DNA from 4 places in the Sphingopyxis granuli genome. Region 4 is predicted to be linked to each of the others. Evidence: predicted binding sites of a transcription regulator. Region 4 holds the regulator's gene; each other region holds the start of a gene.
The links. Region 4 encodes LexA, which represses DNA repair genes until DNA is damaged. Its sites were predicted from a motif close to GTTCCNCNCTTGTTCT; they were not measured.

Region 1 (7,934 bases), 500 kb from region 4:
ACCTCCTGCTCATAGGTGACATTCTCGGCTTTCGCCCGCGCCGCCTGTTCCGCGTTGAGCCGCGCGGTATTCGCACGCTCTTCCGGTGTCGTGCCGTCGGGCTTGGTCTGGACGGCAGCGGCCGTGTCGGCGGCGTCGGGTTCGGTCTGGGCAGTAGCCTGCCTGGCTCCGAACAGCGCCAGCGCGGCGGTGGCGGCCAATAGCATCCTGGTCATCGAAGTTTCTCCTTCACGGCAACGGCGATTGCCTGCCGTGCAAACGCCTTCGCCGCGAAGCCGTTCCCAGACGGTTCCCGGTGCGGACGGCCGCCAGAGGCGCGCCGATCGCGACCTACCAGATCCGTGTCCGCGCCTCTGGCTTCAGATAATATTTCGCATCCGCCGGCACATCGAACGCCTTGTACCAGGCATCGACGTTGCGCAGCGGCCCGATGATGCGCCAGCGTGACGGGCTGTGTTCGTCGCTAGCCACCTGCTGCTTGATCGCATCGTCGCGCGCCTTGTTGCGCCACGCCTGCGCGAAAGCGAGGAAGAAGCGCTGGTCGCCGGTCAGCCCGTCGATCACCGGTGCCTCCTTGCCGCCCAACGAGCGGTGGTAGGCGTCATAGGCGATCTCCAGCCCGCCCAGGTCGGCGATATTCTCTCCCATCGTCAGTTCGGGATTGATGAAGGCGCCCGGTGCCGCCTCATAGGTCGCATATTGCGCGCCGAACCCTTTCGCCTGCGCCTCGAAGCGCGCGGCGTCCTCGGCGGTCCACCAGTCGCGCACCGCGCCTTCGGCGTCGATCTTGCGCCCCTGATCGTCGAAGCCGTGCACGATCTCGTGCCCGATCACCGCCCCGATCGCGCCGTAGTTGACCGCGTCGTCGACGGACTCGCTGAAGAAGGGCGCCTGAAGAATGCCGGCGGGAAAGACGATCTTGTTTTCCAGCCCGCCGTTATAGGCGTTCACTTCCTGCGGGTTCATCGCCCATTTCTTGCGATCGACCGGCTTGCCGAGGTCGGATAGCAGATAGGCATATTCGAAAGCGGCGCTGCGTTCGACGTTGCCATAGAGGTCGGCAGGATCGATCTTCAGTCCCGAATAGTCGCGCCACTTGTCGGGGTAGCCGACCATCACGTCCATCCGTGCGAGCTTGGCGAGCGCCGCCTCCTTCGTCGCGGGCGCCATCCAGTCGTTGGCGCGGATGCGGTCGGCCATCGCCAGCTTCAGATTCGCGACGAGCTTCTCCATTTCCGCCTTGGCGCTCGGCGGGAAATAGGCGTGGGCATAGGTTTCGCCGACCAGTTCGCCGAGGCTGCCGTCGACGAGCCGCAGGCCCCGTTTCCAGCGCGGCCGCAACTCCGCGACACCGCTCATCGCCTTGGTGAATTCGAACCGGCTGTCGACCCAGTCCTTCGACAGATAGTTCGCCGCATTGTCGGCGACGTGGAACTGCTGCCACGCCTTGATCGTGTCGAGCGGCGTCTTCGCATAGAGAGCAGCGATGTCGCGAACGGCGGTGTTTTCGTTGACGATGACGCGCTTCTGCGGCGCGATGCCGGCGCCCGCGAACCAGGCCGTCCAGTCGAGCCCGGGCGCATAGGCGGCCAGTTCGTCGGACGACATCGGATTGTTGATCTTGCCGAGGTCGCGGCGGTCGGCGATCGGCCAGCTCGCCCGGGCGATACCGGTTTCGAACGCCAGGATCGCATCCGCCGCCCCTTCGGGCGCCGGATCGCCGATCATCGTCATCGTCCGCACGATATAGGCGCGATAGGCATCGCGCTGCGCCTGGAAATCGTCCGACAGATAATATTCGCGGTCGGGCAGCCCCAATCCGCTCTGGCCGAGCCACAGCACGTTCGTCGTCGGATCGGCCGAGTCGGCATAGGGCTCGCCGGAAACGACGCTGAAACCGAAGGCACCCTGCGACTGCCCCATGAAGCGCGCCATCGCGCTCTTGTCCCCGATCGCCCGCACCCTGGCGATGTCGACCATCAGCGGCTTGCGGCCCAGCGCCTCAACCCGCGCTTCGTCCATGAAACTCTGGTAGAGGCCGCCGAGCTGGCTGGTCGCCGGTGCGCTCGTCACCAGTTGGCGGAGCTGGCGCTGGGTCAGGTTATAGACGTCGTAATCAACCCCCGCCGACGGCTGGTCGGCCGGAATCTCGGTGCGCGCGGACCAGCCGCCGTTGGCATATCGGTCGAAATCGTCGCCCGGCTTCACCGACGGATCGCGCGCCGACAGGTCGACGCCCCACGCCCCGAAGGTCAGCGCCCGAAGCGACGCCGCGTCCGCATCTGCCGCTGCGGCAGACGCCGTCGTATCGCGCGCCGGCGCCGGCATCCCCGTCAGCATCGCGGCCATCGCCAGCATCGCCGCCCCCATGTGGATCGACTTCATCTTCTTCTCCCCGTTTCGCACGCCGTCGCGGTCGGACGGCGGATATGCCATGCTTGTTCGCCCTTGGCGGCAGGGGGTCAAGCGAGCGGGCGAACATTGGTCGAAGGGTTCGGCGGGTTGGTGGAAAGTTCGCGTCGATCGTCGCATTGCGGGCCACCTTCGTGCTTCCTATTTAAGAGGCGACGCTCGCCTCTTGCGCGTCGAGAACAAATCTGGAACACACCCCTCCCATGAGTCTCACCCACATTTCGGTGCGCGGCGCGCGCGAGCATAATCTCAAGGGCGTCGACGTCGACCTGCCGCGCGACAGCCTGATCGTCATCACCGGCCTTTCCGGGTCGGGCAAGTCCAGCCTCGCCTTCGACACCATCTATGCCGAGGGGCAGCGGCGCTATGTCGAGAGCCTGTCCGCCTATGCGCGCCAGTTCCTCGAGATGATGCAGAAACCCGACGTCGAGCATATCGACGGACTGTCGCCGGCGATCAGCATCGAGCAGAAGACGACGAGCCGCAACCCGCGCTCGACCGTCGCGACGGTCACCGAAATATACGATTATATGCGCCTGCTGTGGGCGCGCGTCGGCATCCCCTATTCGCCCGCGACCGGCGAGCCGATCAGCGCGCAGACGGTCAGCCAGATGGTCGACCGCGTGATGGAATTGCCCGAAGGCACGCGCGCCTATCTGCTCGCCCCCGTCGTGCGGGGCCGCAAGGGCGAATATCGCAAGGAACTGGCGCAGTGGCAGAAGGAAGGCTTCACCCGCGTCCGCATCGACGGCGAATTCCACGCGATCGAGGACGCCCCCGCGCTCGACAAGAAATACAAGCATGACATCGAGGTCGTCGTCGACCGTATCGCGGTGCGCGAAGGCATCGAGACACGGCTCGCCGACAGCTTCGAGACGGCGCTGAAGCTGGCCGAGGGGCTGGCCTATGTCGATCTGGCGGACACGACGGTGGCGGAGGCGCTGTCTTCCCCCCTCCGCTTGCGGGAGGGGTCGGGGGTGGGCCGACTTCTGAACCGGCATCTGGGGGACATGCCCACCCCCAACCCCTCCCGCAAGCGGGAGGGGAGCCTGAAGGGGGCGGGAATCCCCGCGAACCGCATCATCTTTTCCGAGAAATTCGCCTGCCCGGTCTCGGGCTTCACCATCGCCGAGATCGAACCGCGCCTGTTCAGCTTCAACGCGCCGCAGGGCGCCTGCCCCGCATGCGACGGGTTGGGCGAGCGGCTCGAATTCGATCCCGACCTTGTCGTCCCCAACCACGCGCTCAGCCTCAAGAAGGGCGCGGTGGTGCCGTGGGCGAAATCGAACCCGCCCTCCCCTTATTATATGCAGGTGCTCGAAAGCCTCGGCAAAGCCTATGGTTTCGGCCTCGAAACGCCGTGGCAGGACCTGCCCGGCGAGGTGCAGCTCGTCATCCTCTACGGCAGCGGCGGCAAGCCGGTCGAACTGACCTTCCGCGACGGCAAGCGCACCTATACCACGCACAAGCCGTTCGAGGGGGTGATCGGAAACCTCAACCGCCGCATGCTCCAAACCGAAAGCGCGTGGACGCGCGAGGAACTCGGCAAATATCAGACCGCGCAGCCGTGCGAGACCTGCCACGGCGCGCGCCTGCGCCCCGAACCGCTCGCGGTGAAGATCGCGGGCGAGGACATCAGCCAGTCGGCGCGGCGGTCGGTTGCGGACGCGCTCCACTGGTTCGGCACGCTCGAAGCGAAATTGAACGCGCAGCAGAAGCAGATCGCCAAGGCGATCCTCAAGGAAATCAACGAGCGGCTCGGCTTCCTCAACAACGTCGGGCTCGACTATCTCAACCTCAACCGCACCAGCGGCACGCTGTCGGGCGGCGAAAGCCAGCGCATCCGCCTCGCCAGCCAGATCGGCAGCGGGCTGTCGGGCGTCCTCTACGTCCTCGACGAACCGTCGATCGGCCTCCACCAGCGCGACAACGACCGGTTGCTCGCGACGCTCAAGCGGCTGCGCAACCTCGGCAACACGGTGATCGTCGTTGAGCATGACGAGGATGCGATCCGCACCGCCGACCATATCGTCGACATGGGGCCCGGCGCCGGCGTTCATGGCGGCAAGGTGGTCGCCGAGGGCACGCTGGAACAGGTGCTGGCGAACGAGAAGAGCCTGACCGCCGCCTATCTGACCGGCGCGCGCAGGATCGAGGTGCCGTCGCATCGCCGCCCCGGCAACGGCTTCGACCTGGTGCTGAAGGGCGCGCGCGCGAACAATCTGCGGAACGTCACCGCGAAGATTCCGCTCGGCACCTTCACCTGCGTCACCGGGCTGTCGGGCAGCGGCAAGTCGAGCCTCGTCATCGACACGCTCTACGCCAGCGCGGCGCGCACCCTGAACGGCGCCCGTATGGTCGCCGGACCGCACGACAGCCTGTCGGGGCTCGAACATTGCGACAAGGTGATCGACATCGACCAGTCGCCGATCGGCCGCACCCCGCGCTCGAACCCCGCGACCTATACCGGCGCCTTCACCGTGATCCGCGACTGGTTCGCGGGGCTGCCGGAGGCGCAGGCGCGCGGCTACAAGCCCGGCCGCTTCAGCTTCAACGTCAAGGGCGGGCGCTGCGAGACCTGCACCGGCGACGGGCTGATCAAGATCGAGATGCACTTCCTGCCCGATGTCTATGTGACGTGCGAGACCTGCGGCGGCAAACGCTACAACCGCGAAACGCTGGAGGTGAAGTTCAAGGGCAAGAGCATCGCCGACGTGCTCGACATGACGGTCGAGGACGCGGCGGAATTCTTCAAGGCGGTGCCCGCGATCCGCGACAAGATGGCGATGCTCGTCCGCGTCGGCCTCGGCTATATCAAGGTCGGGCAGCAGGCGACGACGCTGTCGGGCGGCGAGGCGCAGCGGGTGAAGCTGGCGAAGGAATTGTCGCGGCGCTCGACCGGGCAGACGCTCTACATCCTCGACGAGCCGACGACGGGCCTGCATTTCGAGGATGTCCGCAAGCTGCTCGAGGTGCTCCAGGCACTGGTCGATCAGGGCAACAGCGTCGTTGTGATCGAGCATAATCTCGACGTCATCAAGACCGCCGACTGGATCGTCGACCTCGGCCCCGAAGGCGGCGTCAAGGGCGGCGAAATCGTCGCCGCGGGCACGCCCGAACAGGTGGTGAAGGAGAAACGCAGCTTCACCGGACAGTATCTGGCGCCGCTGCTGGGGAAATGAAGATGACTCCCTTCCCGCTTGCGGGAGGGGTTGGGGGTGGGCAGCGACGTTGCAGTGGCCCACCCCGCTGCGACTAACGAGCAAGCTCGCAAGTCTCGCTGCCCCTCCCGCAAGCGGGAGGGGAGGAAATCTCAGCCCATCAGCTTCGCGGTGATATCCTCGGCGGCGTAGATGCGGATCACGGGCGGTTCGGGCGAGAGACGGCGCATTTCGGCGACGAAAGCCCCCGACGCCGGCACCGCAAAATGCGCCCGCACCGCGTCGGCGCTCTCCCACTCCTCGACGAAAACGAGGCGGTCGGGGTTCTCGACATCGACATGGCAATGATGCGCCAGACACCCCGCCTCGCCCCGCGACCGCGCGCTATGCTCGGCGCCGAGCGCGATCATGCGCTCGCGATGCTCGGGGGTGAGGATGACGTGGCCGGTGATGAGGATCATCACTGTTCGTTCCTTTCCTGTTACGTTCGCAATGGCGGTCTTCGGATCGTCACCATCACGGCGTCCATGACACTTATGTGACGCCATCTGTCACATACGCGTCATACAAAACCCCCATTGGCGGTTCAGCGAGTCGCCCTCGGGGGTGGCGGCTTGGTTGGATAGCGACTCCCGACAGGATTTTTCCATGGCCAAGACATTTGCCCTTGCCATCGGCGTCGCGACCGCCGCGCTGGCGCTGTCCGCTTGTCAGGATCAGGCGGCATCGGGCGGCGGCGCGCGCGATTATATCAGCGCGGTCGGCTCCTCCACCGTCTATCCCTTTGCCACCGCGGCGGGCGAGAAATTCGCCGAGGCGACCGGCAACAAGGTGCCGAAGATCGACTCGACCGGCACCGGCGGCGGTTTCGAGCGCTTCTGCCAGGGTGTCGGCGGCGACACGCCCGATATCGCCAACGCCTCGCGCCGGATCAAGAAGAAGGAATTCGACAGTTGCGCGGCGAACGGCGTCAAGGACATCGTCGAAATCCAGATCGGCATCGACGGCATCGCGCTGGGCGAAGCGGCGCGCGGCCCCGGTTTCAAGCTGACCGAGGAAGACGTCTACAAGGCGCTCGCCGCCAATCCCTATGGCAAGCCGAACACCGCGAAGACGTGGAAGGACGTCAACCCCGCCCTCCCCGCGGTCGGCATCTCGGTCTTCGGTCCGCCGTCGACCAGCGGCACCTATGACGCGTTCAAGGAACTGATCATGGGCAAGGGCTGCGACGCCGACCCCGCGATGAAGGCGCTGAAGGACAGCGACAAGGACAAGCATGAAGCGGTGTGCACCGGCCTGCGCGGCGCGCCCTTCTATGTCGAGCAGGGCGAGAACGACAATCTGATCATCTCGAAGCTCGACAAGAACCCGAGCAGCCTAGGCATCTTCGGCTTTTCCTACCTCGACGCCAACAAGGACAAGATCAAGGCGGTGCCGGTGCAGGGCGTGTCGCCGACCTATGCGACGATCGCCGACGGCAGCTATCCCGGATCGCGCCCGCTGTTCGTCTACGTCAAGAAGGCGCACGTCGGCGTGATCCCCGGCCTGGCCGAATATGTCGCCGAAGTCCTGAAGGGCGCGGCCGAGGGCGGCTATCTGGCGCCCAAGGGGCTGATCGTGTCGCCGAAGGCGGTGGCGGACGCGGCCAACGCGGCGGCGAAAGCGATGACGCCGCTCGACGGGTCGGTGCTGAAATAAGCTTCTCCCCCGCCACCGATTTTCCCTGACCCCGTTCGTGTCGAGCGAAGTCGAGACACCCATCGAAGACGCGCAAGGCCGAGGGGCATCTCGACTTCGCTCGATGCGAACGGAACAAGATAGGCCGAAATTACTCCGTGACCTTCAACCCCGCCGCCCTTCTGCTCCTGATCCTCGGCCTCGCGCTGATCGGCTGGCTGGCCGGCCGCGCGCGGTCGGCGATGCTCGCGGGCCGCACGGGTACGAAGCTGCATTCGCGCCCGCAATATCACGGCTGGTACGTCGCGCTGTGGCTGTTCGCGCCCGCCGCGATCTTCCTCGCCGTGTGGACCAGCGTATCGCCGGCGCTGATCACCAACGAGGTGCTGACCAGCGAAGCGGCGAAGGACCTTCCCGCCTTCGGTTTCGAGCGCGGGGCGATCCTGTCCGACGCGCGCGGCGTCGCGCAGGGCAGGCAGGCCGCGGTGCGCCTCCCCGCCGCCGCGCCGCTGGTCCGGCCCTATGCCGAGGCGACGCGCGAATATGCGTGGATCGGCATCGCGGCGATGCTCGCGCTGGGGCTGGCGGGGGGCCTCTATGCCTTCACGCGCATTCGTCCCGATTTCCGCGCGCGGACGTGGGTCGAGCGGATCGTGATGGGGGTGCTGCTGCTCGCTTCGCTCG
Region 2 (7,934 bases), 1.1 Mb from region 4:
GGCTGGGGAACAGCATGTTCGGGCTGCACGCCAACGTCGCCACCATCTCGATCATGGTGGACGAAGGCGCGTCGGCGGGTGCGTGGGTGCGCTGGGTGCTGTCCGACGCGGCGCCCGCGCTGCTCGCGGGGCTGTTCGTCATCTCGGTCGTGTCGGCGGTGGTGGGCTATCTGCTCGCGGCGCTGTTCTGGGACAACTGGATCCGCCTGCGCTGGCGGCGCAAGCTGCGCCGGGCGCGCGACCAACGACATGAGGCATCGACGAGCGACGGGGCGGCCGGTTGAACGCGCGGTTCGCGCGGGTATAGCTGTTTCCATTGTAACCATCTGCCCCGCGCGCCGGGGCCGTGGTCGCGCCCACCATCCTCTGGGGACCGTCATGACTCGTTCGCATATCTCTTCGCGCCTGTTCGCGACCGCCGCCGTCGGCGCGCTTCTGCTCGGCTTCGCCTCCTCCGTCACGGCGAAGGACGCCGCCAAGGCTCCGGCGCCCGCCGCCGATGCCGCCGCCGGGCCGGAGATCGGCGATTTCGGGCTCGACATGGCGGGCATGGACCGGGGCGTGAAGCCCGGCGACGATTTCTATGCCTATGCCAACGGCACCTGGGCAAAGACGACGGCGATCCCCGCCGACAAATCCAACTATGGCATGTTCACCGCGCTCGCCGACCTGTCGCAGCAGCGCACGCGCGAGATACTGGATGCGGCGAAGGGCAATCCGGACAGCATGATCGGTCGCGCCTATGCCTCCTATCTCGACGGCGCGGGGGTCGAGGCGAAGGGGCTGGCGCCGATCGAGCCCTGGCTGAACAAGGTACGCGCCGTCGACAAGGCCGGGCTGGCGGCACTGCTGGCCGAGACCGACCGCAACGGCATCTCGCATTTCTTCGGCGGTTATGTGGGCCAGGACGACAAGAATCCCGACGTCTATATCTACACCATGTATCAGGGCGGCATCGGCATGCCCGACCGCGATTTCTACCTGAAGGGCGGGGACCGCAACACGGCGTTGCAGGCCGCCTACCTCCGCCACCTTGAAAATATACTGACCCTCGCGGGCGAAAAGGACGCCGCGGGGCGCGCGCGGGCGCTCTACGATTTCGAGAAGCGGATTGCCGAGGTTCACTGGGACAAGAACGACAGCGGCGACGCGACCAAGGTCTATAACAAGATGACGATCGCCCAACTCGCGCAGGCGGCGCCGGGCTTCGACTGGACGACCTTCATACGGGGCATCGGGGTCAAGGAGGACAGCCTGCTCGTGTCGCAGCCGAGCGCCTTCACCGGCGAGGCGAAGCTGATTGCCGAGGCGCCGATCGGCGTGATCCGCGACGCGCTGCTCGTCCGCAGCCTCGACGATTTCGCCGACGTGCTGCCCGACGCGGTGGCGCAGGAGGCTTTCGCCTTCCACGGCACCGCGTTGTCGGGAACGCCGCAGATGCAGGAACGCTGGAAGCGCGCGGTCGATTTCGTCAGCGACAATATGGGCGAGGCGGTTGGCAAGGATTATGTCGCCAAATATTTCCCGCCCGAAACCAAGGCGGCGATGGACGGGCTGGTGAAGAACGTCCTCGCCGCGCTTGACGAGCGCATCGGCCACCTGACGTGGATGCAGCCCGAAACCAAGGTGAAGGCGAAGCGCAAGCTTGCCAACTTCACCACCAAGATCGGCTATCCCGACCGCTGGAAGGACTACAGCACGCTCGAAATCCGTGCCGACGATCTGTTCGGCAACGCGCTGCGCGCCAACCAGTTCGCGCATGACGACAATATCAGCCGCCTCGGCGGGCCGATCCGCCGCTGGGAATGGGGAATGACCCCGATGACGGTCAATGCCTACGCCAATTTCGGGATGAACGAGATCGTCTTTCCCGCGGCGATCCTGCAACCGCCCTTCTTCGATCCCAAGGCCGATGCGGCGATCAACTATGGCGGCATCGGCGCCGTCATCGGCCACGAGATCAGCCATCATTTCGACGACCAGGGCGCGAAATATGACGAGACCGGCAAGCTGTCCGACTGGTGGACCCCGGCCGACGTCGCGGCATTCGATGCGGCGGGCAAGGCGCTCGTCGCGCAATATGACGCCTATGAAGTGCTGCCCGGCGAACATCTCGACGGTACCTTCACGCTCGGCGAGAATATCGGCGACCTCGCGGGGCTGACCATCGCCTATGACGCGTACAAGGCGTCGCTGGGCGGCAAGGCAGCGCCGGTGATCGACGGGCTGACCGGCGACCAGCGCTTCTTCCTCGGCTGGGCGCAGGTGTGGCGGCGCAACTACCGCGAGCAGAATCTGTCGCAGCGTATCACCACCGACCCGCATTCGCCCTCGATTCAGCGGGCATGGGTCTCGCGCAACCTTGACCCTTGGTATAAGGCCTATCAGGTAAAGCCGGGCCAGAAGCTGTATCTGGCGCCGAAGGACCGTGTCCGCATCTGGTGATGCGAAACAGGAAAGACTGCCCTTGACCGCGACGACCCTGCCTTCCGCTGACGCCGAACTCGGCAGGGGGGCGGGGCCGGCGGCGGCGCTGGTGCCTTCGGGATTGTCGCGATTCGACAGGACGCTGCTCGGTGGGCTGGTGCTGCTGTCGGTCGGGCTTCTTTTCTGGGCGACGCGCGATGCCGTGCTGGCGGCGGGTTTCCTCGCGGGTCTCGCCATCGCGGCGGGCGGCGTTCTGTTGCTGCGCCGGGTCTTTCCCGCCGTGGGAGCCAGCGAGGCGGCGGCGCCCGACTGGACGATGCTGCGCCAGGCGGTCGATCACGACGATGTCGCGATCGCGGTGACCGACCGGGCGGGGCGCCTCGTCTGCGCCAACGATTTGTTCGCGACCTGGATGGGCGGTTTCGTGACCCCGCCCGGCCTGCCGCTCGACGGGCGCGGCGCCGAGGCGCTGAAGAACGCCGGCCGCGCGGCGTGGCGCGACGGCGAGGGGCGCGTCGACGATCTGAAGGTCGGCGCGCTGCCGCTGCGCGCACAGGTCAACCGCACCGGGCAGGCCGACGATTATCTGGTCTGGCGCTTTGCGGCGATCGACCGCCTCGACCTTGCGTCGGAGATTCTCCGCCACCTCGAAGGACCGGCGGGCCGGACGCTCGGGCAGGCGGGAGTGATGGCGGCGCTGGTCAATGCCGAGGGCCGGCTGCGCGTCGCCAACCAGGCCTTTCTACTCCGGGCGCTCGGCGAGAGCGATGCGAGCCATTATGCCGGGCGCGACGTGGCGGCGATGCTGCGGCTCGACGATTCGGGCGGGCTGACCTTCGCGCGCGAGGGCGACCGGGCTCCGCCGGTGCGGATGCTCCAGATTCCGCTGGCGCCGGCCGACCCCGCCGCCCCGGTGCTGCTCGCGCTGATCGACGAGGAGGTCGGGCCCGCCGACCGCGGCACCGCGCAGACCTATATCGAGACCTTGCTGTCGCTGCTCCCCTTCGGGCTCGCGCTCGTCGATCGCGACGGGCGGTTCCTCTACATGAACCGCGCCTTCGGGCGCGCGGCAGGGGTGGCCGATGGCCGGATGCCGCGCTACCCCGGCGACCTCGTCGTCGGCGAGGACAAGGGGCCGCTCGCCGACATGATCCGCCGCCACAGCAGCGGTCAGCAGGTCGGCGGTGATCTGTCGATCCGCCTCGTCGGGCAGGGCGACGATCCGGTGTCGATGCGCGTCGTCGGCGTGCGCGGGCTGGGCGAGGCGGCGGTGCTGCTCAGCCTCAAGGATTCGAGCGAGGAGACGCGGCTCAAGCGCCAGGTCGCGCAGCAGTCGAAGATGCAGGCGGTCGGCCAGCTCGCGGGCGGCGTCGCGCATGATTTCAACAACATCCTGACCGCGGTGCTCGGAAGCTGCGACCTGATGCTGATGCGCCACACGCCGGGCGACAGCGACTATGACGATATCCAGCATATCCGCAGCAACGCGAATCGCGCCGCCAGCCTGACGCGGCAATTGCTCGCCTTCTCGCGCCAGCAGACGCTGCGCCCCCAGATATTGCAGCTTCCCGACGTGATTTCGGAGGTTTCGCACCTGCTCAGGCGGCTGATGGGCGACACTGTCCAGCTTGCGGTCCACCATGGCCGCGGGCTCGGCGCGGTGCGTGCCGACCCGGTCCAGCTCGAACAGGTGATCATCAATCTCGCCGTCAACGCGCGCGATGCGATGATGCCCGGCGGCGGCACGCTGACGATCGAGACCTATCCGGTGTCGGCGGCCGAGGTGCGGCAGATGGGCAACGAGTTCATGCCGCCCGCCGATTACAGCGCGCTCAAGGTCAGCGATACCGGCGCGGGCATTCCCGCCGACATCTTGCCCAAGATCTTCGAACCCTTCTTCACCACCAAGGACGTCGGCAAGGGGACGGGGCTGGGCCTGTCGACGGTCTATGGGATCATCAAGCAGTCGGCGGGCTTCATCTTCGCCGACAGCCGGCCCGGCGAGGGGACGAGCTTCACCATCTACCTGCCCGTCCACCGCACCGCCGGCGCCGCCCCCGCCATCCCCGGCAGCGGCGCCCCCGCCGTCCCCGCCGCTCCGATCCGCGCAAAGAAGTCCCAATGGGGCACAGGCACCCTCCTGCTGGTCGAGGACGAGGACATGGTCCGCGCCGTCGCCGAACGCGCGTTGACCCGTGCGGGCTACAGCGTCGTCACCGCGTCGCAGGGCGAGGAGGGGCTCGAGCGGTTCGCGGGCATGGACAAGGTCGATCTGGTGATCAGCGACGTCGTGATGCCGACGATGGACGGTCCGACGATGGTCCGCGCGATGCGCGCGAGGCGGCCGGCGCTATCCGTGCTCTTCATGTCGGGCTATGCCGAGGAGCAGCTTCGCCAGTCGATCGACATCGATCATGTCGCCTTCCTGCCCAAACCCTTTTCCGTCGCGCAACTTGCCGAAGCTGTTTCGGCGGCGCTCGACGATGCCGCGCACCGGGTGTCCGATGATGGATGATCGGCTGGTCCTGCTGGTCGAGGACGACGTGCTGATCGGCATGATGCTCGTCGACATGCTCGAAGCGATCGGCTTTCCCGAGCCCGCACAGGCGACGTCGATCGAGGAGGCGCTTGCGGTGCTCGACGCGCAGCCGGTCGCGGCAGCGCTGATCGACATCAACCTGGGTGAAACCAAGGGATGGCCGGTGGCCGATGCGCTGGCGGCGCGGGCGATTCCCTTTGCCTTCACCACCGGCGGCGGCGACATCATCCCGCCCGCGCACGCGCACCGGACGCTGGTGACCAAACCCTTCCGCCTGACGGAGATCGAGGCGGCTCTGAACGCGTTCTTCACTGAATAGTCTTTCCGCTCACCAAATTATTTTGTTCTTCTATTGTTCCAATAGAACAAATGTGGTACGAAGGTCGGGCGTTGCGATGCCTCTGTGCTCGCTCTAGAGCAGGAAAGGGACGGCAAATGGCCGGACAATTGTCACTCGTCGAATCGGGGAAATCAGTGAACGGACCAGACAGGCAGAAGGCGCTCGACGCCGCATTGGCGCAGATCGACCGCGCCTTCGGCAAGGGCTCAGTGATGAAGCTCGGCTCGAAGGAGGCGATGCAGGTCGAGGCGATCTCGACCGGTTCGCTCGGGCTCGACATTGCGCTGGGGGTCGGTGGCCTGCCGCGCGGGCGCGTCATCGAAATCTATGGCCCCGAAAGTTCGGGCAAGACTACGCTCGCGCTGCATTGCATTGCTGAGGCGCAGAAGATGGGCGGCACCGCGGCCTTTGTCGACGCCGAACATGCGCTCGATCCCGTCTATGCGAAGAAGCTTGGCGTCGACATCGACGAACTGATCGTGTCGCAGCCCGACACCGGCGAGCAGGCGCTCGAGATCGTCGACACGCTGGTGCGTTCGAACGCGATCGACGTGCTCGTCGTCGATTCGGTCGCGGCGCTCGTTCCGCGTGCCGAGATCGAGGGCGAGATGGGCGACAGTCATGTCGGCCTGCAGGCACGGCTGATGTCGCAGAGCCTGCGCAAGCTCACCGGGTCGATCAGCCGTTCGCGCTGCATGGTGATCTTCATCAACCAGCTGCGCATGAAGATCGGCGTGATGTACGGGAATCCCGAGACAACGACCGGCGGCAACGCGCTCAAATTCTATGCCTCGGTCCGCCTCGACATTCGCCGCACCGGGCAGATCAAGGACCGCGACGATATCGTCGGCAACACGACGCGCGTCAAGGTGGTCAAGAACAAGGTTGCGCCGCCGTTCAAGCAGGTCGAGTTCGACATCATGTACGGTCAGGGTATTTCGAAGATCGGCGAGATCCTTGACCTCGGCGTTAAGGCCGGGCTGGTCGAGAAATCGGGCGCCTGGTTCAGCTATGATTCGATCCGAATCGGGCAGGGCCGCGAGAATGCGAAGAATTTCCTGAGCGAAAATCCCGAGCTGATGCAGCGGCTCGAAAGCGCGATCCGCGGCCGCACCGATGCGGTGGCGGAAGAGATGATGACCGGTCCCGACGACGGGGAAGACGACGATCTCTGATCGCGTCCGTCTCCCGTTCGGCCGGTCTCGTTTTCCGGACCGGCCGGCCGGCCGGCCGGCCGACGGCGGCGGGCACACGCCCCTTGGACCTGCAAGCCCCTCTCCTGAAGCAGGTCGGCCCGCCCGCCATTGACGTGCCTCTCGGCGCCTTCGCACTGTTCGCGCTAGCCTACCGGGCCCGACGGAGAGGTTCCGCAAGGTTTTCGTGAACTTGTCGGCTGTTTGATCTGAAACCCCCTAAGGATGATTAGGGCGCGTTGTCTTTCGGCGTCAGGAAAAGCGACAGAACCATTTCGATGTGATTTTCGATGAAATCCTCATCGAAGGGATTCTGCTTCGACATGAATTGATATTCTTCGGACAGCGTGAACACCGACGTAGCAGCTCCGATGAATAGATAGCGGAGATGCATCGGGTCGCCGCTGCGAAGCATGCCTTCCTCCTGCGCCTTCCGCAAAATCATCAGGTCCATGGCGATGCCGGGCGCGAGATGATTCTTGATCAGCCATTCCAGCCGCTTCTGCCCGCCTTCGTTGGCCTGGACCATGAAGCGGTGGAGTTGGGGAACCTTGGCGCTGAACAGGATGAACTCGCGCAGCATCAGACGCAGCAGGATGGGCTGATCGACCCCGTCCAGGCCCTGATATCGCTTTCGCTGCTGCGCGACATATTCGCCGAAAACATATTTGGCTGTGGCTTCCCACAGCAATTCCTTGTTGCCGAAATGATGCCCGATCAAACGGTGGTTGACGTCGGCCTTGTCGGCGATCTCCCGCGTGCTGGCGCCGTCGAATCCCTTGTCGGCGAACTCGCGCAACGCCGCTGCGAGGATGGCCTGTTTGGTCTCGATCGCGCGCTGCTGCTCCCGCCGCTTACGCCGCTGGGGCGCGCGTTGCGGGCTCGTCTCGGCTTTTGCGCCGTCTGCAGATACACTGGTCAATGGACTATCGTCCCACCTCTATCAGTCGCACGGGCCGCGCTGGCGGTATCGGCGCCCGTCGCGCCCCGTTTCGCGAATGCCCGTCGTTTAAGATACAGTTGTGCGCGACGCAACGTCGGGCGCGACCGCGGCGGAGGGAAGAGCGGGGGCAGCGGCGCGCTACCCCCGCTCACCCCCCTCCAGAGGCGTCAGGCAGGCCTTCGAGCAGGCCGCCCTTCCGAAGCCAGTCGATGATCAGTGTGATGGCGGCATCCAACTGCTCCCGCTGGCCGATGTAATAGTGATTGGCACCGGGGATGGTATGCAGTTCCTTCGGACCACCGAGGCTGCGATAGATGATGTCGGTGTGCGAAGGCGGGCAGCAGTCATCGGCGGCATTGGCGATCACCAGCGCGGGAACCGTGACATGCGGCCCCTGAAGCTCCGTGTTCGCGCGCGATTCGTCGATGCTCCATTGCGAAAGCCAGCTTCGCAGGGTCGCGAACCGCGCCAGTCCGATGGGGCCGTTGTTCA
Region 3 (7,934 bases), 2.3 Mb from region 4:
TTCCACCCCGGCGGCACCGGTTCGTGCGGATAGTCGTAACGCAGTTCGTCGAGGCGAAAGCCGATGCGGGTGAGCAGCCGGCCGGTTTCGCGGATCGCCCGCGGATAGGGCTGGAACAGGCGTCGCATTTCGGCCGGCGCCTTCAGGTGGCGCTCGCCATTGGCGTGAAGCAGCCTGCCCGCCTTGTGGACGGTCGTGCCCTCGCGGATACAGGTGACGATATCGTGCAGCGGACGCTGCTCGCGCGTCGCATAGAGCGCGTCGTTGGTCGCGAGCAGCGGGACGCCCGCCGCGGCCGCCAGTCGGGCGCGCCGGTCGAGCCGCCGCGCGTCGGCGCCCGACCGTGGCATCGTCGCCGCGAGCCACACCGATTTCGGCCGCGCGCGCCGCAGCATACGGAGCAGCGCTTCGTCGCCATCCATCGCGATCAGCAGCAGGCCGTCCGAATGCGTGAGCAGATCGTCCAGATACAGGGTGCAGTCACCTTTCTGCGCGCGCAGGTTGCCGGTCGACAGCAGGCGGGTCAGCCGCCCCCATCCATGCCGGCTGACCGGATAGGCGACGATATCGGGCGTGCCGTCGGCGAAGACGAGCCTTGCCCCGACGACGAGACGGAATCCCGCCACGCTTTCGGGCTGCTTGACCTCCAGCTCCTTCAGGAACGCCCAGGCGCGTACCACCCCCGCGACGCTGTTGCGGTCGGCGATGCCGATCCCCGCCATGCCGAGTTCGATCGCGCGCCCCACCATCTCCGCGGGATGTGCGACGCCGCGCAGGAAGCTGTAGCCGGTCGCGGCGACCAGTTCGGCGAAACCCGGTTCGGGCGGCGGTTCGGGGGTGGAGGTCTCGCTCATGCGAACAGCCCGTGGATATACCAGCGCGGCCCGTCCTTTTCGTCGTAGAGGCCGTGGCGGAACAGCCAGTAGCGGCGGCCCTGCACATCCTCGACGCGGTAATAGTCGCGTGTCAGCCCCTTGTTGTCGCGGCGGCGCCACCATTCGGCGGCGATGCGTTCGGGCCCTTCGTACAGGCGCACCGCGTGCAGCGCGCGGCGCCAGCGAAAGCGCTGCGGCGGCCCGTCGGGCACCTCGGCGATCACCTCGATCGGCTGCGGCGGATCGAAGAGGTAGAAGGGGCGTTGCGGCGGCTCGCCGTCGGGCGCCGCGGGCCAGGGCTGCGGCGGCGCGGCGCCGGTCGCGGGCAGTTCGAGCTGCGCCTGCTCGGGAATATGGGTGTCGGCGGGGCGAAGGCGGCGCACGCGGCCGCGCCCGAGCCGTACCGCGAGGCGGTCGGCCAAATCCTCGATCGCCGCGCGGCGCACCGCCCCGCCTTCGAGCCGCAGCTGGCTCGCGCCGAGCGCCTCGAGCCGCGGCACCGCCAGCCGGATCATGTCGAAGCCGAAGCCGGGATCGATCGGGTCGCGCAGGCCATCGATGCGCTCGGCGAACAGCCGCATCACCAGCGCCGGATCGCGGGTCGGTCGGCCGGTCTCGACCGCGATCGTCCGGGCGAGGCCGTCGCTGCGGAAGAAGGTGGCGTGGAACGCGCGGCCGCCCTTGTCGCGCGCGCGCATCTCCGCGATCGCCTCGGCGGTCAGTTCGGCGAGCACCGTCGTTGCATGCGCCGTGCTTGCGACCGGTTCGGCGAAACGGCGCGCGGCGGCGACGGGCGGCGGCGTCCGGCGCGGCGCGAGCGGGCTCGGCGCATCGCCGAGGATGCGGCGCAGCTTCCCGGCCGCTTCGGCGCCGAAGCGCGCGGCGATCGACGCCATCGGCCGGCTTGCGAGATCGCCGATCGTCCGCAGCCCGGCGCGCAGCAGCGCGCGCGTTGCCTCGCCTTCGAGGTCGAGCGCCGCGACGGGCAGGCGCCGGACCGCCGCCGCTTCGTCGGGCGCGGGCGGGGCCGGGTGGCGCGTCAGCGCGCGGGCGGCATCGGCGGTGGGGCCGAGCGCGGCGCGCACCGTCATCCCGAGCCGGTCGAGCCGCGACTCGACATCGGCGACCAGCGCCGCTTCGCCGCCGAACAGGTGCGCGCATCCCGCGATGTCGAGGATCAGCCCGTCGGGAGGATCGAGCGCGACGAGCGGCGTGTAGCGCCCGCATCCCTCGGCGATCCGGTCGAGCCAGAGCAGGTCGCCCGCCGGATCGTGTGCGGCCACGGCGAGGTCGGGCACGCGCGCCCGCGCGTCGGCGAGCGGCAGGCCGGGGACCAGTCCCAACGCCTCGGCATCGGCGCCGACGCTCGCGAGACACAGCGCCCCGCGCCGCTTTTCGGCGAAGACGAGCGGGGCGTCAGGCGGCCGCGGCGCGGTGCGCGACAGACGCTCGGCGGGAAGATAGGGGAAGAAGAGCGCCAGATAGCGCCGCGTCCCCAAAGGCTCGTTCGTCACGGTTCCACTCCAGCCGCCAGCGCGCGCCCGCAGGGCCGGCGCGCCAGCGCAGCAATTCCAGGTCGAAGGCGGGCGCCCCCGGTGCCTGCGCCTCCAGTTCGCGCGACGGCGCGGCGGCCAGGCGCCAGCGCGTCTCGGCGATGCTCGGCACCGGCTCGGCGGCGAAGCGCAGCAGCAGCAGCACCGTTCCCGCGTCGCGCGCGCCGAGCGCGAGCCGCCGCCCCGCGGTCAGGTCGAGCGCCGCCAGTGCGCCGCGGCTTTCGACGACGACCGCCGCCGATCCGGGGCAGCGCACGGCATCGTTGGCGGCGGCGAGCAGCGCGGTCGCATCGCGCGCCTCGACGAGCAGCAGCCGGTTCGGATCGCCCCCCAGTTCGGCGAGGCCCGGCGCATAGAGATGCCCCTGACGCCGCGCGCCGTCCGCCGTGCGCAGCCACAGGACCGGCGCTTCGCCGGGCCCGCGCAGGGCGAGCAGCGCGGCGAAGGCGGCGGCACTGGCCGCATCGAGCGCGTCGGCGGCGAAGATTTCATGCGCTCGCCCCATCGCCAGCCCGCCGCCGAGCGCGGCATCGAATCCCGCATGCCCGCTCGTCAGCCACGCGCCGTCGCCGGGCGGCGCGCCGGCGGCGGCGATCCGGGCGATGCGGCGGCGCAGCCCGGCGAGAGGGGAGGACGAATCGCGCATGATATGTTCTCTATATGTTCTATTAGCGCGTGAGTCCCGCCGCTTGTCAAGACGGCGGGTGTGGGGGCGTTTTGAATAGGCTGCAAAGGCTCGGTCCCCCTCCCGCTTGCGGGAGGGGCGACGAGGCTTGCGAACTTGTTCGCTAGCCGCAGCGGGGTGGGCGAATGCAACGCCGCTGGCCCACCCCCGATCCCTCCCGCAAGCGGGAGGGGAGATAGGATGGACGCACGAAATTCATAATGATCCGCTTACCAAGGCCGCACGGGCTTGCTTCGCGTCTTCGTGCGAAAGGGATTTCAGCGCGCCGCCGCGTCGCTCCCGGCGCCGCTGTCGCCGCCCAGCGCGCGGAACAGCGCGATGCGCGTCTGCGCGAGCAACAGGCGCGTCGCGGTTTCGCTGCGCCGCGCGCTGTAGAGGCTGCGCTGCGCGTCGAGGCTGGAGAGGAAGCTGTCGACGCCGCCGCTATAGCGTGCCTCGGTCAGCGCCGCGGTGTCGGCCGTCGCTTCGCTGTTCGCCGCCGCGGCGCGGACGCGCTCGGCGATCGTGCCCTGCACCGCGAGCGCGTCGGCGACATCGCGGAACGCGGTCTGGATCGCGCCTTCATAGCTGGAAAGCGCCGCGTCGCGCTGCGCCTCGCTCACCGCGACGCCGGCGCGGCGGCCGCCGAAATCGAAGATCGACGCGCTCGCATCGGCACCCGCCGACCAGTTGAAGGCGCCGCCGTCGAACAGGCCCGACAGCGCGTCGCTCGCGAAACCGACGAGGCCCGTCAGCGAGATCGCCGGAAACAGCCGCGCGCGTGCCGCGCCGATGTCGGCATTGGCGGCGCGCAGCCGATATTCGGCCTCGATCACATCGGGACGGCGCAGCAGGATTTCGGAGCGGACCCCGGCGGGGGGCGCGGCGATTCCGGCGCTGGCCTCGGCAAGGGTCGCGGGCAGCAGCGCACGGTCGACCTCGCCGCCGACGAGCAGCCGGATCGCATTCTCGTCCTGCGCCAGCGCCGTCTTCTGCTGGGCGATCGAATCCTCCGCGGTCGCCAGTATCTGTTCGGCCTGGCGCAGGTCGGTGCGCGGCGCGATGCCGCCGTCGAGCCGGGCCCTGGTCAGCCGCACCGCCTCGCGCGCGTTGGCAGCGGTGTCCTCGGCGATGGCCAGCAGGTCGCGGTCGGCGCCATAGGCGGCCCAGGCGCCCGCGAGGTCGGCGATCAGCGCGAGGCGCACCGTGCGCGATGCCGCCTCGGTCGCCAGCGCGCGGTTGCGGTCGGCTTCGGTCGCATTGGCGAGACGGCCGAACAGGTCGAGCTCGAAACCGGTGATCCCGCCCTGCACGGCGAAATCGCCGCTGCCCCCGCCGGCGCCGCGATCGGCATAGCCGGCCCCGGCGCTTGCGCCGATCGCGGGAAATTGCGCCGCGCGCGTCACGCGCACCTGCGCCCGCGCCGCGGCGACATTGGCATAGGCGGTGCGCAGGTCGCGATTGGCCGCCAGCGCCTGCTCGACGAGCGTCTGCAGCCGCGGGTCGGTGAAGATCTGCGTATAGGACAGGATCGGCAGCGCCGCCTCGCTGTGGGCCAGATAGGCGTCGCCCACCGGCCAGCTTTGCGGCACCGGCGGCGTCGGCAGCACCGTCTGCGGCGCGAGCGAACAGCCCGCGAGCAACAACGGCAATGCGGCGAGAGCGAGCGGCGCGCGCCTCATGCCGCTGCCTCCCGCCCGGCGCCGCGTTTGCCGAAACGGGCGCGCAGCGCCGCGAACCCGTCGCGCACCCCGCGCCGCACGAGGACGAAGAACAGCGGGATGAAGAAGATGGCGAGGAAAGCGGCGGTCATCATGCCGCCGATCACCGCGGTGCCGATGGCGACGCGGCTGTTCGCGCCCGCGCCGGTCGCGAGCGCCAGCGGCAGCACGCCGAAGATGAAGGCGAAGCTCGTCATCAGGATCGGACGCAGACGGATGCGCGCCGCCTCGACCGCCGCCTCGATCACGCGCTTGCCCTTCTTTTCCTCCTGCTCGGCGAACTCGATCATCAGGATCGCGTTCTTCGCCGCGAGCCCCATCGTCGTCAGCAGGCCGATCTGCAGATAGACGTCGTTCTGCAGCCCGCGCAGCGACACCGCGAACACCGAACCGACGAGCCCGAGCGGGATGACCAGCAGCACCGCGAGCGGGATCGACCAGCTTTCGTAGAGCGCCGCGAGGCAGAGGAAGACGACGAGCAGCGACAGCGCGTAGAGCAGCGGCGCCTGCCCCGACGACAGCCGCTCCTGATAGGAGGCGCCCGCCCAGGCGACGCTAGTGCCTGGAATCTCGGCCGCCATCCGCTCCATCTCGTTCATCGCTTCGCCCGAACTGGTGCCGGGGGCCGGCTGGCCCGAGATTTCGAAGGCGGAGACGCCCTGGAAGCGCGAGGTGCTGCTCGGCGTCGTCGACCAGCCGATGTCGGCAAAGGCGGAGAAGGGTGCCATCTGCCCGTTCGACGAGCGGACATACCATTGGCCGATATCCTCGGGCCGCGCGCGATAGGGGGCGTCGCCCTGAACATAGACGCGCTTGACGCGCCCCTTGTCGATGAAGTCGTTGACGTAGCGCCCGCCCCACGCGGTCGCGAGCGTGCTGTTGACGTCGCTGTTCGACAGACCATAGGCGGTAAGCCGCTGCGTATCGATGTCGATCTTCAGCGTCGCGACGTCGGGAAGGTCGCTGAGGCGCACCGATTGCAGCTTCGCATTGGCGTTCGCCATCGTGAGCAGCCGGTCGCGCGCCGCGGCGAATTGTTCGTGGGTCATCCCGCCGCGATTCTGCAATTCCATCGTGAAGCCCGACGTGTCGCCCAGCCCGCGCACTGCGCCGGGAACGAGCGCGAACACCTGCGCATCGCGCAGGCCCGACAGCGCCTTGCGCGCGCGCTGGGCGATCGCGTCGGCGCTGTTCTCCTTGCCCGGCCGGTCGTCCCAATGGACGAGGTTGACGAAGCCCTGGCCGGTATTCTGCCCCGACGCACCGCCCCCGCCGCCGCCGGCGATCAGGAAGGCCGACTGCACATTCGCCTTCTCCTCCGTCAGCAGATAGCGCTCGATCTGGTCGCGCACCTCCAGCGTCCGCGCCTGGGTCGCGCCCGCGGGCAGGCGGAACTGGATCGAGACGCGGCCCTGATCCTCGTTGGGCAGGAAGCCGCCCGGCAGCCGCACGAACATCGCCGCGAGCAGGACGAGGAGCAGCGCATAGATGGCGAGGAACAGCCACTTGCGGTCGACCACGGTGGTGACATTGCCGACATAGCGGTCGACCGTGCGGTCGAAGCGCGTGTTGAAACCGTCGCGGGCGCGGATCATCGCGGCATGCAGGCGCGGGAAGCGATGCGGCCGCTCGCCGCCGTGCGTGCGGGGCTTGAGCAGCGTCGAGGTCAGCGCCGGGCTCAGGATCAGCGCGACGAGCACCGACAGCGCCATGGCCGAGACGATGGTGACCGAGAATTGGCGATAGATGACGCCGGTCGAGCCGCCGAAGAAGGCCATCGGCAGGAACACCGCCGACAGCACGAGCGCGATCGCGATCAGTGCGACCTGCAATTCCTTCATCGACTGGATCGTCGCCTCGCGCGCCGACATGCCGGGATTCTCTTCCATCAATCGCTCGACATTCTCGACGACGACGATCGCGTCGTCGACGAGCAGCCCGATCGCGAGGGTCAGCCCGAACAGCGTCAGCGTGTTGATACTGAAACCCAATATGTAGAAGACGGCGAAGGTGCCGAGCAACACGACGGGCACCGCGATCGCCGGGATCAGCACCGCGCGCCAGCTTTGCAGGAAGACGAACATGACGAGGACGACGAGCAGGATCGCCTCGAACAGCGACTTCTGCACTTCCTTGACCGACAGCTTGATGAAGGCGGTCGAATCGTTGGTGTAGCCGTAGGTGAGGCCGTCGGGGAAGTCGGCAGCCAGTTCCTCCATCCGCGTCTTGACGCGGTCGGCGGTTTCGAGCGCGTCGGCCCCCGGCGACAGCGAGATCGACATGCCCGCGCCCGGGTGTCCGTTGATCCGGCTGATCGTCGTATAGCTTTCGGCGCCGATCTCGACCCGCGCGACATCCTTGATCCGCACCGTCGCTCCGTCGGGGAGCGTCTTGAGGACGAGGGCCTCGAACTCTTCGGGGGTCTGCAATCGCGACTGGGCGGTGACGGTCGCGTTGAGCATCTGGCCCTGTGGCGCGGGCAGGCCGCCGACGTCGCCTGCCGCGATCTCGCTGTTCTGGGCGCTGATCGCGTTGATCACGTCGCTTGGCATCAGCGACACCGCGGCGAGCCGCTGCGGGTTCAGCCAGATGCGCATCGCGTGCGGGGCGCCATAGACATTGACGTCGCCGACGCCCTCGACGCGCGACAGCGGGTCCTGGATGTTCGACGCCATATAGTCGGACACGTCCTGGTTCGACCGCGTGTTGGTCTCGTCATAGACGCCGACGAGCAGCAGCGAGTCCGAATTGGACTTGGTGACGCGCACCCCCTGCTGCTGCACCTGCTGCGGCAGGCGGGAAACGGCGGTCTGAATCTTGTTCTGGACCTGGACCTGCGCGATGTCGGGGTCCGTGCCCTTGGCGAAGATGGCGGTGATGCTCGCCTGCCCGCGCGAACTCGACTGCGAGCTGAAATAGAGCAGGCCGTCGATCCCGGTCAGCTGCTGTTCGAGGACCTGCGTGACGCTGTTCTCGATCGTTTCGGCCGACGCGCCCGGATAGGAGGCGCGGATATTGACCTGCGTCGGTGCGATGTCGGGATATTGTTCGAGCGGCAGCGCGCGCAGCGCGCCGAGTCCGCCGAGCATGACGATGATCGCCAGCACCCAGGCAAAGATCG
Region 4 (7,934 bases):
TATGTTCCGGTCTATGCCGAAGCGCTGCACCGTCTCGGCACCGACCATTCGCGCGTCATTTCGGGCGACGAGGGCCTCGACGAGCTGTCGCTCGCGGGCGGCAACGAGGTGGCGGTGGTGACGCCCGACGGCGTGCAGATGCAGCGTAGCACCGCGGCCGACGCCGGCCTGCCCTCGCATCCGATCGCCGCGATCCGCGGTGGCGACGCCAGCTATAATGCCAGGGCCTTGCGCGACCTGCTGCAGGGCGAGCACGGCCCCTATCGCGACGCGGTGCTCTACAACGCCGCCGAGGCGCTTGTCGTCGCGGGCGCGGTCGACCGTCTCGTCGACGGGGTCGAGGAAGCCGCCGAGGCGATCGACAAGGGTCTTGCCAACGCGCTGCTCGATTGCTGGATCGCTTACCGATGAACGACGCCCAGTGCCCGGAAAAGCATTCCATATGAACAAATTGACCGAAATCCTCGCCACCAAGGCCGAAGAGGTCGCCGAACGCCGCAAGAGCCGGTCGGTGACGCAGCTCGATGCGATCGACGCGGGCGCGGTGCGCGGTTTCGCGGCGGCGCTGGAAAAGAAGATCGCCGCGGGCGGCTTCGGCCTGATCGCCGAAATCAAGAAAGCTTCGCCTTCCAAGGGCCTGATCCGCGAGGATTTCAATCCGGCGGATCACGCGCGCGCCTATGAAGCCGGCGGCGCGGCGTGCCTGTCGGTGCTCACCGACGCACCGTGGTTCCAGGGGCATGAGGAATTTCTGATCGCCGCGCGCACCGCCTGCGCCCTGCCGGTGCTGCGCAAGGATTTCATGATCGACCCATGGCAGGTCGCCGAAGCGCGCTCGATCGGCGCCGACGCGATCCTGATCATCGTCGCCGCCCTCGACGACGGGCCGATGCGCGAGATCGAGGCGGCCGCCCTCGAACGCGGCATGGACGTGCTGGTCGAGGTACATGACGAGGCCGAACTCGACCGCGCGCTCACCCACCTCCGATCGCGCCTGATCGGCGTCAACAACCGTGATCTTCGTACCTTCGAGACCGACCTTGCCGTCACCGAACGGCTCGCGCAGCGCGTTCCGCCGGGCACGTTGCTCGTCGGCGAAAGCGGCATCGCCGCCCATGCCGACTGCCAGCGCCTCGCCTGGAGCGGCGTCCACGCCTTTCTGGTCGGCGAAAGCCTGATGCGGCAGGCGGACGTGACTGCGGCGACCCGAACGTTACTGGAGGGCTGAGGACGTCCTAGGCTCAGGCCGTTCTGTCATCGCTTGACAAGTTCCGCTCTGTTCCACTATCGTTCTCTATATGTCCATTGACAGCATGGAGACCGAGAGATGTTGACCGCGAAGCAGCACGAACTGCTCCACTTCATCCAGCAGCGCCTCGACGCGAGCGGAATTTCGCCCTCGTTCGAGGAGATGAAGGATGCGCTCGGACTCAAGTCGAAATCGGGCATCCACCGGCTGATCAGCGCGCTCGAGGAGCGAGGCTTCCTGCGCCGCCTGCCCAATCGCGCCCGCGCGCTGGAAGTGCTCAAGCTGCCCGAGGCGGCGAAGGCACCGGCGCGCGACACCGTCGTGCCGCTGCGCAAGCCGGCGCCGGCGTTGAAGCCGATCGCCGCCAACGACATCATCGAGGTTCCGCTGCACGGCCGCATCGCCGCCGGCGTGCCGATCGAGGCGTTCGAGGATCACAACCAGCTTTCGGTTCCCGCCGCGCTGCTCGGTGCGGGCGAGCATTATGCGCTCGAAGTGTCGGGCGATTCGATGGTCGAAGCGGGGATTCTCGACGGCGACTATGCGCTGATCCAGAAGGCGAACACCGCGCGCGAGGGCGACATCGTCGTCGCACTCGTCGACGGACAGGATGCGACGCTCAAATATTTCCGCCGCGAAGGGCCGATGATCCGGCTCGATCCCGCGAACAGCGCCTATGAACCGCAGCGCTACGAGGCCGAGCGCGTCATCGTGCAGGGCCGCCTGTCGGGATTGCTTCGTCGTTACCACTGACCTGTTGCGGTCGTCGCCATGGATGCGCGTCGCCGGCGCGCAGCGCGGTGGCGACATGCGGCCGCTCGCCCAGATAGAGCGCAAGACCGCCGCTCGCTTCCAGACTGTTGCGGTCGATCGTCAGCCAGCGCCCGATGCATTCGCGTGGCAGCCAGCGGTCGCTGATCACCACGTCGGCCGCGGCGCAGGCGGCGGCCATGGTGCGTCCATCGATGCGGTCGCGGCCGCGCGCGGCGAGGATGATGCGCCTTATCGCACCCTGCCCCTGCTGCCAGCGGCAGAAATCGTCGTTGCATTCGACATGGTCGAGATCGGCGAGCGCGGCGAACGGGGCGTCGATCCCTGCCGCCTCGGCCATAGAATCGCGGATATAATCCCCCGCCCGCGCGCGTAGCAGCGCATAGCCGCCGCCGGGAACCGCCGCGGCGATGTGGCGTCCGTCGCCGGAGATCAACAGGTCGGGGCGCGGCTGCGCGAGCAGGATGGCGGCCCCCGCCAGCAGCGGCACCACCCCGGCGAGCCGCCAGCGCGTCTGCCACAGCAGCAGCCACAGGCCGCCGAATAGCGCGAGTGCGAAGCCGCCCGGCGGAAAGCTGGGCAGCGTCGCGACGGCTCCCGGCGCCGAAGCGACCCGGTGGGCGAGCGCGATCAGCAGCCGCAGCGCCTGTTCGGCGACCCACCAGAAGGGCGCGCCGAGCCCGACGCCGTCGAACAGCAGCGCCAGCGCCTCCATCGGCATGATGACGAAGGTCGTCAGCGGGATCGCGACGATATTGGCGAGCGCGCCATAAAGCCCCGCCTTGTGGAAATGGAACAGTGCGATCGGCGCCAGCGCGACCTCGACGACCAGCCCCGTCAGCAGCAACCCCGCCGCGGCGCGCAGCAGACGAAGCGCCGTGCCTTCGTCGCGCTGCGCCAGGAACGCGCGCATCCAGCGGCTTTCGTGCAATGCGATGATCGCCGTCACCGCCGCGAAGCTGAGCTGGAAGCTGGGTCCGGCGAGTGCTTCGGGGCGCCACAGCAGCACGAGCAGCGCACCCGCCGCGACGAGGCGCAGCGTGATTGCCTCGCGCCCCATCAGGAAGGCGGCGAGCACGAGCAGCGCCGCGATCAGCGACCGCAGTGTAGGCACTTCCGCTCCGGCCAGCCAGGTATAGCCCGCCCCGGCCAGCGCCGCCGCGGCGGCCGCCAGCGGCAACACATGGCCCGCCAGCGCAAGGCGCCGGCTCAGCCCGAGCAGCCGCATCGCGAGCAGCATCACGAAACCGATCACCGCGGTCACATGCAGGCCGCTGATCGAAAGCAGGTGCGCGAGCCCGCTGCGGCGCATTGCCTCGTTATCCGCCTCGGCGATCGCGCCGCGGTCGCCGGTGACGAGCGCCGCGGCGACACCGCCGGGCGATCCCGGCACCGCGGTGTGGATATGTGCGCTGAGCCGCGCGCGCAGCGGCTGGCGTCGCTCGTCCGCTCCGCGCGCGCGCGCGACCTCTCCCAGCACCGTCCCGACCGCACCGATGCCGTCGAACCAGGCGCGCTGGGCAAAGTCGTAGCCGCCGGGCAGGTTGGCCGCCGGCGGCGGCATCAGCCGCGCGCGCAGGCCGATCGACTCGCCGGGTGCGATTCCCGCCGCGCGCTCGCCGCTCAGCGTCAATCGGATGCGCGGCGGCAGGTCGGCGCGCCCGTGCGGCCGCACGATCATCCGCACCGTGCCGCGCGCCGGCAGCGGCTCGACGCTTTCGACCACCGCCGAAAATTCGGTCGTCGCCGGATAGGCGAGCACCGGCGCCGCGACCCACTCGGCACGCGCCCAGATCAGCAGCAGTCCCACAGCCATCGCACCGCAGGCGATCGCAAGACTGCGCCCGGTCCGCCGCTGCCAGCCGATCAGCAAGCCGCCGCAGACGCCGCCGCCAAGAAGGAACAGCGCCCCGATCCAGTGCGCCCGCGCCGGCGCCGCGAACCACAGGCCGATCCCCGCCGATAGCGCGACCGGCAGCCACAGCCCCAACCGCTCGCGCTCGCGGTCGAGCCGGTCCTCCAGCCACGCGAAGGCGCGCCGCAACGCGGCGGCCGCGCTTTCCCCAATGGGCGTTTGAAGCCTCCTTGTCGCCATGCTAGGGGCTGCCCCGACATCGTCCCCGGTCCCCGCCCGGGGCCGCAAGGTGAGTGAAAGAGGCCAGAGTGGCAACCGAAAACAAGACCGATCCCGCCGAAGCGACCGGCACCGACGTGGTGACGCGCTTCGCGCCCTCCCCGACCGGCTTCCTCCATATCGGCGGCGCGCGCACCGCGCTGTTCAACTGGCTGTTCGCGCGGCACCATGGCGGCAAGTTCCTGCTCCGCATCGAGGACACCGACCGCGCGCGTTCGACCGAGGCCGCGATCGACGCGATCCTCGACGGGATGCGCTGGCTCGACCTCGACTGGGACGGCGACGCCGTCTTCCAGTTCGCGCGCGCCGGCCGCCATGCCGAGGTCGCGCAGGAACTGCTCGCGAAGGGCGCGGCCTATCGCTGCTATCTGACGCAGGACGAGCTGGCCGCGATGCGCGCCGAGGCGCAGGAGAAGCGCGTCCCGTTCCGCGTCCGCAGCCCGTGGCGCGACCGCGACGACGGCGATCCCGCCGCGCCGCACGTCATCCGCCTGCGCGCGCCGCAGGACGGCGCGGCGACGATCCGCGACCGCGTCCAGGGGGAGGTCACCGTCCAGAATGCCGAGCTCGACGATTTCATCCTGCTGCGCAGCGACGGCACGCCGACCTATATGCTGAGCGTCGTCGTCGACGACAACGACATGGGCGTCACCCACGTCATCCGCGGCGACGACCATCTCAACAACGCCTTCCGCCAGCGGGCGCTGATCCACGCGATGGACTGGCGCGAGCCGGTCTATGCGCATGTGCCGCTGATCCACGGCGCCGACGGCGCCAAGCTGTCGAAACGGCACGGCGCGCTGGGCGTCGACGCCTATCGCGACGAACTCGGCTACCTGCCCGAAGCGGTGAACAATTATCTGCTCCGCCTCGGCTGGGGGCACGGCGATGCGGAGATCATCAGCCGCGAACAGGCGATCGAGTGGTTCGATCTCGCGCATGTCGGCCGCTCGCCGTCGCGCTTCGATTTCAAGAAGCTCGAGAATCTGAACGGCCATTATATACGCGAGGCCGACGATGCGCGGCTCGCCGGCCTTGTCGCGCCACGCGTCGAGCGGCGCATCGGGCGACCGCTGGGCGATGCCGGACATGCGGTACTGGTGCGGGCGATGGATGCGCTCAAGCCGCGCGCCAAAACACTGGACGAGATTGCCGAAGGCGCGCTCTTCCTGTTCGAGACGCTGCCGCTGCAAGTGGACGAGAAGGCCGCAGGGCTGCTAAGGGATGCGCCCGAAGGCCTGCTCGCCGATGCCACCGAAAGGCTGCGGGTACTGACCGGCTGGAACGCCGAAGATATCGAGGCGGCGGTCCGCGAGACGAGCGAGTCGGCCGGAGTCGGGCTCGGCAAGCTGGCCCAGCCGCTGCGTGCCGCGCTGACCGGACGGACGGTATCGCCGGGAATTTTCGACGTCCTGCTGCTGCTGGGACGCGATGCGAGCCTGGCACGACTTGACGCAGCGCACAATTTTCCGGCAGGGGCGTAGCCGCAACGGCTCCCGCCCTTACAGATCAGGGGAAGAACAATGACCGACATCGCAAAAATCACCCTGGGCGACAAGACCGTCGAAGATCCGGTGCTGAAGGGCACGGTGGGTCCCGATGTCGTCGACATCCGCAAATTCTATGCCCAGACCGGCGCCTTCACCTATGATCCCGGCTTCACCTCGACCGCGAGCTGCGAATCGAAGATCACCTATATCGACGGCGACGAGGGCGTTCTGCTCCATCGCGGCTATGCGATCGGCGATCTCGCCGAACATTCGAGCTTCATGGAGGTCGCCTACCTGCTGCTCAACGGCGAGCTGCCGACCGCCGGCGAACTGGAAAAGTTCGACAACACCATCACACGCCACACGATGCTGCACGAACAGCTCGCGACCTTCTATCGCGGGTTCCGGCGCGACGCGCATCCGATGGCGATCATGTGCGGCATCGTCGGCGCTCTGTCGGCCTTCTATCACGATTCGACCGAGATCCACGATCCGCACCAGCGCATGGTCGCCAGCCACCGGCTGATCGCGAAGATGCCGACGATCGCAGCGATGGCCTATAAATATGCGGTCGGCCAGCCCTTCGTCTATCCGCGCAACGACCTCGGCTACACCCACAATTTCCTGCGCATGACCTTCGGTGTCCCGGCCGAGGATTATGAGGTCGATCCGGCGGTGGTGCGCGCGCTCGATCGCATCTTCATCCTTCATGCCGACCATGAACAGAATGCTTCGACCTCGACCGTGCGCCTCGCCGGTTCGTCGGGCGCAAATCCCTTTGCCTGCATCGCGGCGGGCATCGCCTGCCTGTGGGGCCCGGCGCATGGCGGCGCCAACGAGGCCGCGCTCAACATGCTGCGCGAGATCGGCCGCCCCGAGCGCATCCCCGAATATATCGCGCGTGCGAAGGACAAGGACGATCCGTTCCGCCTGATGGGCTTCGGCCACCGCGTCTACAAGAATTACGATCCGCGCGCGACCGTGATGCAGAAGACGGTGCGCGAGGTGTTCGCGGCGCTGAACGTCAACGACCCGGTGTTCGACGTCGCGCTGCAGCTCGAGGAAATGGCGCTCAGCGACGATTATTTCGTCGAGAAGAAGCTGTTCCCCAACGTCGATTTCTATTCGGGCGTGATCCTGTCGGCGATCGGTTTCCCGACGACGATGTTCACCGTGCTGTTCGCGCTCGCCCGCACCGTCGGCTGGGTCGCGCAGTGGAACGAGATGATCTCCGACCCCGCGCAGAAGATCGGCCGCCCGCGCCAGCTCTACACCGGCGCGACGCAGCGTCCTTATGTGTCGGTGGAGCAGCGCTGAGCTCATTCGGCGCTCAAGCTACCGCTGGGTTCCGCGTCCCCGCGAAGGCGGGGGCGCAAGCCATCGCCCCCCGCTCTGGTCCTAATCCCGCGCCGGCAGGCTCAGCGTGAAGCGCGCGCCCTGTCCCGGCGCGCTGTCGACGGTCAGGTCGCCGCCCATCGCGCGAGAGAGACGGCGCGCGATGTAGAGGCCGAGCCCCGATCCGCCGCTGTCGGTGCGGCCGAGCCGCTCGAACTTCTCGAACACCATATCCTGCTGATCCGTCGCAATCCCCTGCCCCTGATCGGCAACGGTCACGGTCGCGCGGTCGCCCTCGCGATCGACGCGAATCCATATCTGCGAATTTTCAGGCGAATAGCGGATGGCGTTGCCGAGCAGGTTGAGGAGCACCTGCAACACGCGGCGGAACTCGCCCCACGCGGGTGCCTTGTCGTCGAGACGCGGCACGTCGATGCGAATCCCCTTCTCTTCCGCCTTCATGCCGAGCAGTCCGACCGCACGGCGCGCAAGATCGCCGAGGTCGATCTCGTCGCGCGCCGCGCGAAAGCCCGGCCGCTCTATATTCTGGAGGTCGGCAAGGTCGTCGACGAGCCCGAGCAGGTGGCGCCCCGCATGCGCGATATCGCCGGCATAGCGGGCATAATCGGCGCGGATCGGACCGTCGAACTGCCCCGAAATCGTCTCGGCCGTCGCGATGATCCGGCTCAGCGGCCCGCGCAGCGCGCCGTCAACGCGGCGGCCGAACTGCGGGTCGGACAGCGGCAGCGATCCGAAGGCAGGATCGACACGCGCCGGCGCGGCCGCATCCGCCGCCGCCCCTTCATCAGGCGTCGCGATACCGCGAAAGCCGGTGAAACGCCCGGTCGCATCGAACAGCGCCTCGCCCGACAAGTGCATCGCTAGCGGACCTTCCTCCCCCTCGACACGCACCCGCTGGTCGGCGAACGGCACCTGCCGTGCCAGCGCGCGCAGC

Region 1: the regulator LexA is predicted to act here: its motif matches at 2,589-2,604, upstream of uvrA (excinuclease ABC subunit UvrA).
Region 2: the regulator LexA is predicted to act here: its motif matches at 5,329-5,344, upstream of recA (recombinase RecA).
Region 3: the regulator LexA is predicted to act here: its motif matches at 3,080-3,095, upstream of SGRAN_RS23095 (ImuA family protein).

Annotation. Positions count from the first base shown of each region.
Region 1 is NZ_CP012199.1:2,603,236-2,611,169, forward strand. Features, by position in the region: gene SGRAN_RS12020 (hypothetical protein) at 1-215, opposite strand, end outside; gene SGRAN_RS12025 (M13 family metallopeptidase) at 331-2,436, opposite strand; gene uvrA (excinuclease ABC subunit UvrA) at 2,616-5,594, shown strand; gene SGRAN_RS12035 (putative quinol monooxygenase) at 5,726-6,034, opposite strand; gene SGRAN_RS12040 (substrate-binding domain-containing protein) at 6,222-7,271, shown strand; gene pstC (phosphate ABC transporter permease subunit PstC) at 7,409-7,934, shown strand, end outside.
Region 2 is NZ_CP012199.1:3,233,058-3,240,991, reverse strand. Features, by position in the region: gene SGRAN_RS14790 (DUF2062 domain-containing protein) at 1-284, shown strand, start outside; gene SGRAN_RS14785 (M13 family metallopeptidase) at 379-2,445, shown strand; gene SGRAN_RS14780 (hybrid sensor histidine kinase/response regulator) at 2,534-4,942, shown strand; gene SGRAN_RS14775 (response regulator) at 4,935-5,285, shown strand; gene recA (recombinase RecA) at 5,402-6,481, shown strand; gene SGRAN_RS14765 (TetR/AcrR family transcriptional regulator) at 6,729-7,421, opposite strand; gene SGRAN_RS14760 (alpha/beta hydrolase family protein) at 7,591-7,934, opposite strand, start outside.
Region 3 is NZ_CP012199.1:4,493,065-4,500,998, reverse strand. Features, by position in the region: gene SGRAN_RS20540 (error-prone DNA polymerase) at 1-854, opposite strand, end outside; gene SGRAN_RS20535 (Y-family DNA polymerase) at 851-2,389, opposite strand; gene SGRAN_RS23095 (ImuA family protein) at 2,292-3,074, opposite strand; gene SGRAN_RS20530 (efflux transporter outer membrane subunit) at 3,371-4,774, opposite strand; gene SGRAN_RS20525 (multidrug efflux RND transporter permease subunit) at 4,771-7,934, opposite strand, start outside.
Region 4 is NZ_CP012199.1:2,107,362-2,115,295, reverse strand. Features, by position in the region: gene trpD (anthranilate phosphoribosyltransferase) at 1-411, shown strand, start outside; gene trpC (indole-3-glycerol phosphate synthase TrpC) at 443-1,228, shown strand; gene lexA (transcriptional repressor LexA) at 1,328-2,002, shown strand; gene SGRAN_RS09775 (ComEC/Rec2 family competence protein) at 1,956-4,115, opposite strand; gene gltX (glutamate--tRNA ligase) at 4,184-5,638, shown strand; gene SGRAN_RS09765 (citrate synthase) at 5,678-6,961, shown strand; gene SGRAN_RS09760 (sensor histidine kinase) at 7,043-7,934, opposite strand, start outside.